One region of the Rhizobium sp. 42MFCr.1 genome, then DNA from elsewhere that is predicted to be linked to it. Evidence: predicted binding sites of a transcription regulator. Region 1 holds the regulator's gene; the other holds the start of a gene.
What was found. The regulator LexA, encoded in region 1, represses DNA repair genes until DNA is damaged. The targets are predictions, from matches to a motif close to TGTTCNNNNTGTGTTCNG.
Positions count from the first base shown of each region.

Region 1 (3,030 bases):
CGATGACCCCTGCGCATAGCAGAAGCTGATGATTATCCTTAGCTTTTCCGGCTTCCGATTTTCCTTCAGATTTCAATCGATTATTCTTGCTTGGAAGCCCGTTAGCTTTCATTCTGGTTGTACGGGCGGCTGTTTTTGGGCGCAATGCATGCCGGGGTTGAGGCCATTGGAGGTGAGGGAAGCCACACCCGGCGCGGACGCGTTTGGGCGCGCGCCACAGCCTTCTTTTCTCGTGCCACGAGTTCCTGCGGAACCTCCGCTAACTTTCCGGACGCAATCCTTCGTGCCGTGGCCGACACGGATAAGGACTGCGTCGGATCGTTGTACCGTGTGGCTTCGTCTCGCCGTGGCAACGGAGATAGAGCATGGGCGGTTCTTCCTGGTTTCGTCCGTCTTCGCTGGGGCGGGCGCGATCCTCTGGTTCGTGCTTGGAAGTGCCCCGGCCGAGCTCCGGATGTCGTTTGCGGCGACGCTTGCCCTCGTCGCCGGTTTACGCGATCTGGTCAAGAAGGCCGCCGCACGAACATCCCTTGCTGCAGGTCGCCGCAGTAACGCCCGTCGTTTTCATCATATGCTTCTTTGGTGGCATCCTGCTGACCGCGATGATCGGCGGCTTCTCGACCGCGCTTTTCGCCGTCGAGCACTTCCACCGGCTCAACGCTTATGGTCTGCCGGCAAATCTCATGGCCATGCCGGTGGTCTCTTTCGTGGTGATGCCGATGGGCATGCTCGCTATGCTGCTGACACCTTTGGGCCTCGACGTCATTCCATGGAAAATTGCCGGTTTCGGGCTCGACATCGTGATCGCCATTGCCCAGATGGTCTCGACCTGGGCGGCAATATCGATATCGGCAGATTGCCGGGTTGGTATTTTCCTGTGGCGGTAGCAGGGTTCCTCTTACTTGCCCTTCTGCGCTCCAAGATCCGCTACCTCGGCGCTGGCATTGCGGCGCTGGCAACAGTGCTTGTTGTGGTTGCGCCGAGCGAACCGCCGCCCGACATGGTCATTGCCGAAGACGGCAATCTCGTCGCGATTGTGAGAGGACAAGTCCTTGCACCGAACCGGCCGCATCCGCCTGACTTCATTTTCGACCAATGGCGAATGGCGCTCGCCGCGGAGCGAGATCAACCACCGCAATTGTTGGAGGGTGTCAACGCTATCAGGCGGCGGGACATTCAAGGCAGATCGGAAAGGTTATCTGCCGTGGAATTGCGCAATGCCCGCGATGCGTTACGTCAGGCTGCGACGAGCGCTGAGAACCGATTTGTATGCCTGAAAGGCGTCTGGTGCACAGCCACGCACGATAGCGGCTACGTCGTGACGATCGTCGAAAATCCCGCTTACTTCGGCGCTGCCTGCGATACGGCCGATATCGTCGTGACACCCGCTCGCCTCCGCACGACGCGGTGCCGGTCGGGCGCACTTTTGTTCACCGGCGAAAACTTGCGTCGCTTTGGTGCCGCTGAGGTAAGGATCGACGATCAAGGTAGCCCCGTCGTCACGACGGCCTATACGAGGCTCGACCGCCCTTGGATCCGCCATCGGGCGTATAATTAGCGAAGCGGCACCTTTGACGGCGAGCCGCTTGCCTTCAATGATAGCGGCGAATGAGGCCGACAAGCTTGCCCTGGACCTTGACACGGTCAGGCCCGAAAATGCGCGTCTCGTAAGCCGGGTTTGCCGCCTCAAGTGCGATGGAGGCGCCTTTCCGGCGGAAGCGCTTGAGCGTCGCTTCCTCATCATCGACAAGCGCAACAACGATGTCGCCGGCATTGGCGGTGCTGCCGTTGCGGATGATTACCGTGTCGCCATCAAAGATGCCGGCCTCGATCATCGAGTCGCCCTTGACCTCAAGCGCATAGTGCTCGCCTGGGCCAAGCATGTCCGCCGGAACCGTGATGTCATGGGTATTGTTCTGAATTGCCGAAATCGGTACGCCGGCAGCAATCCGTCCCATGACCGGTACAGAGGCAGGACCGCCGTTGTCAGCCTGCGGCGCTGGCTTCGGCGCCACAACTGGCTGTGGTTTGCCGAGGCTGCCTTCGATAACGCTCGGCGAAAAACCGCGGCGGGGCTGCAGGCTCGGGTTATATGCCTCGGGCAGTTTGATGACTTCCAGAGCGCGGGCTCGATTCGGCAGTCGGCGAATGAAGCCCCGTTCCTCCAGCGCGGTAATCAGCCGGTGGATGCCTGACTTCGACGCGAGGTCCAAGGCATCCTTCATTTCATCAAAAGAAGGGGGGACACCGGACTCCTTCATTCGCTCGTGAATGAAGAGAAGAAGCTCCTGTTGCTTGCGCGTCAGCATCGAAGTTGAACCCCAGAGTCGTGAAACAAAGACAGAACAGACACTATATGTTCCATATGTGTTCCGCAAGTACCTAAATTTTCGTAAAACTTGCCTGCAACTTGCTGAGTTTTTGCGTCTCATTTGACCGAAAGCGTAGAAGGGGGTTGCATTGTCCTGTTGCCCGGCGCACATCTTCGCAAATTCCGGAGAAGTTGCCATGAGCGAAGCGCATCCGCTGGACCACATCGTGCTGCCGGTTCCAAATATCAGGCTCTCGCGCGAGCGTCTCGGAAAGCTGGGATTCACCGTCGCGCCCGACGCCCGGCACCCGTTTGGGACCGAGAATGCCTGCATATTCTTCGCCGACGAAACTTATCTGGAGCCTCTCGGGGTCGCCAATGCCGAACTGCATGAAGCTTCGGCGCAGAAAGGCAATGTCTTCACCGCGCGGGACCGTGCCTTTCGATTCCGATGTGGAGACGATGGGCTGTCTGCCGTGGTCTTTGCGACGGCGGATGCCGATCGCGACCATGCCCGGTTTCTGTCCGAAAAGATCAATGGCGGCGAGATGCTGCAGTTCGAGCGGCCGATGAAGATGCCCGATGGCTCGGAGGTGACGGCTGCATTTAAGCTCGCCTTTGCAGTTGACCTGCGCGCTCCAGATTTCTTTTTCTTCACATGCCAACGTGTCAACCCGCTGCCAGCCGACCGGAAAGCCCTGCAAGTGCATGCAAATGGG
Region 1 covers NZ_KB897844.1:49,888-52,917, reverse strand. The annotation lists gene C934_RS33290 (ComEC/Rec2 family competence protein) at 531-887, shown strand; gene C934_RS33285 (hypothetical protein) at 878-1,558, shown strand; gene lexA (transcriptional repressor LexA) at 1,593-2,309, opposite strand; gene C934_RS0122295 (VOC family protein) at 2,509-3,030, shown strand, end outside.

Region 2 (3,030 bases), on a different contig from region 1:
GGCAGCAAGGCCGATACCGGGCGCGTCGTACATGGTTTCAAGCATGTCGTCGGCAAGTCGCTGAAGATCGGCGTCAACGCGCTCGATCGGCTTGGAAACCTGACGAAGCAGCGGATCGGGGAGAATGATGAGTGGCTTGATGGTCATGGCGTTCCCATAACGCATCTTTTTCCAGGATGGAATTATCCGGTGGGCTGGCGGAGCGCTTTTTTACGCCCCAGCCCGGAATTTCGCCGCATTCCCGTCATGCGGCGCGGCGTGTCGTGGTCATCGAACGTTGCTCGACGCCGGTACGGAAGCGCTGCAGCAGTGCAACCAGATTGTCGACTTCGCCGCGCAGGCGCCGCGTCTCGGCAGAGGTGTTCTCGACCATTCCCGAGTTCTGCTGCGTGATCGTGTCCATGTTGCGGATGGCGACACTGACCTCGTTGACCCCGGTTGCCTGATCGCGCGCGGCCGCGGCGATATCGGCAACGAAGCTGTTGATGATATCGATGCGGTTGATCATGTCGTTCAGCGCCTCGCCGGTGCTGCTGACGATGTCCACTCCTTCGTTCACCTGGACCGAGCTTTCCGAAATCAGGTTCTTGATCTCCTTGGCGGCGTCGGCGGTGCGCTGCGCCAGTTGGCGGACCTCTTGCGCCACGACGGCAAAGCCCTTGCCCGCTTCGCCGGCACGCGCAGCCTCCACGCCGGCGTTCAACGCCAGCAGGTTCGTCTGGAAAGCAATCTCGTCGATGACGCCGATGATCTTGGCGATCTCGGTCGAGGATTTTTCGATGCCGGCCATCGCGGAAACGGCGCTGGTGACGAGTTCGCCGGAGTTCTTGGCCTTCTGCTGCGTCTCACGGACCGCACCGGATGCCTTTTCGGCGTTTGCGGCAGTCTGTCCGACACTGACCGAAAGCTGTTGCAGCGCCGCCGAGCTTTCCTCGACGCCAGCTGCCTGCTGGGCCGTCCGCAAAGCAAGGTCATCGGAGGCCTTGGCGATCACGTCCGTACCCCTCAGGATCTCGCCCGAGGTTGCCCGCACCGAGCCAAAGGACGCGCGAAGAGCGGCGACGGCGCGGTTATAGTCGTCGGCCATGGCTTTGAAATTACCGGGGAGATCTGGCGGCAGCGTGGCCTCGAGATCGCCGTTCGACAGCGCCTCCAGACCGCGGCGAAGATGATCGAGCGCAACGGCCTGATCCTGCTCGGCCTTTACGCGCTCTTCTTCCAGCTTGCGTCGCTTCTCTTCGAGCGCTTCCAGATAGACCGAGATCGAATAGTCCATATCGAGCATCGCGGCCTTGATGACCGCTGAAAGCTTCTCGGCCAGCACCTTGCCCTGTTGCCTGGCGAACATGGAGGGCCACTGCTTGGCCATCAGGCCCTTCACGAGTTCGCTCATCAGCAGCGCGTAGCCACCGATATACCAGCGAGGCTCGAGGCCAATACGGGCATGGGTCTTGCCCACCGTGACCACGCCTTTGACGTAGGTTTCGTCGAAGTTGCCGCCAGCCAGATTGGCCCAGTGGTCTTCCTGGCGCTTCTTGGCATGTCCCATATGCGCTTTATCGGCAAAGAAACTTGCGACCTCAGACGTCCTTGCCAGCTTCGCGTAAAACTTGTCGAGAGCGCCGCCGAGCAACTCCGAGATTGCCGGGCGCATCTCACGCAGCGCCGCGCGGGCTCCGTCGTCCAGCTCGATGAAATCGAGGCGTTGCTTGAGCGTGCTGTCGGACTGCTGGCTGGTCATGATCTCTCTGCTTTGTAATTGATGCAAAAGGGAATTTGACCTGACCTTTTACGCAATATGGTTGAGCAAAGGTTAAATGAACTTGTGATTTGTCAACTGTCGTTTGTTCCCTCTACGAGCCAATCCTTTGGGAAGGCTTGCGAGTTGTTCACGTTTTGATCTAGCCATCCCACACGAGTTTGTTATGGTGGCGAAATGAACACCAGCTCTGAGTCGTTTCTCCTCGCCCTTTCCCGTATCAGTCCTGCCACGCTGGCGCTCGCCGGAGGCGCGATCGCGGCTCTGGTCTTGTTGCTGATCCTCCTTCTCGTCCGCAGCGGGCAGGTGCGGCGCGAGCAGGCCGAGGTAGCGAGCCTCCGTGCCGCCGAGACGGATGCTCGAATGGCCGAACTTCTGAAAATCCAGGCGGAAATGCACGGGCGCATGTCGACAATGGCCGAAGTGTTCGGCTCGAGGCAGTCCGAGCTGAACCAGGCGATCAACCAGCGTCTCGATGGTATGTCGCAGCGCGTCAGTTCGACGATCAGCGAGCAGACCAAATCGACGCACGAGAACCTGCAGCGGCTGCAGGAGCGTCTCGCCGTCATCGATGCCGCCCAGAACAACATCCAGACACTGGCGAAAGATGTCGTCGGTTTGCAGGCGATCCTCTCCAACAAGCAGACACGCGGCGCTTTCGGCCAATCGCGCATGGAGACGATTGTCGCCGACGGCCTTCCGATGGGGGCCTATGCCTTCCAACAGACGCTTTCCAATGGCTCGCGCCCGGACTGCACCATTCGCATGCCCAACGGCGCACCACCGCTTGTGGTCGACGCGAAGTTCCCGCTTGAAGCCTGGAACGCGATCCGGGACGCCGGCGGACCTGACGGAGCCAAGGTCGCCTCGCAGCAGTTCCGCCGCGACATGGAAACGCACATCCGCGATATCTCCGAGAAATATCTGATCCAGGGCGAGACGCAGGACACGGCCTTCATGTTCGTGCCGTCGGAATCGATCTTCGCGGAGATCCACGAGAATTTCGAAGCGATCGTGCAGAAGGCGCACCGGTCGCGCATCGTCATCGTGTCGCCTTCGCTGCTGATGCTCTCCATCCAGGTTATTCAGGCAGTCCTGAAAGATCAGCGGATGCGGGCCCAGGCACACGTCATCCAGGGCGAAGTCGCGAACCTGATGGACGATCTCGGCCGTCTCGACGAGCGTGTTCGCAAGCTGCAGAGCCATTTTTCCATGACGCAAAGAGATGTCGACCAGATCCTCACCTCCACCGATAAGCTCACCAAGCGCGG
Region 2 covers NZ_KB897832.1:106,156-109,185, forward strand. The annotation lists gene def (peptide deformylase) at 1-147, opposite strand, end outside; gene C934_RS0116285 (globin-coupled sensor protein) at 245-1,741, opposite strand; gene C934_RS0116290 (DNA recombination protein RmuC) at 1,937-3,030, shown strand, end outside.
Region 2: the regulator LexA is predicted to act here: its motif matches at 1,887-1,904, upstream of C934_RS0116290 (DNA recombination protein RmuC).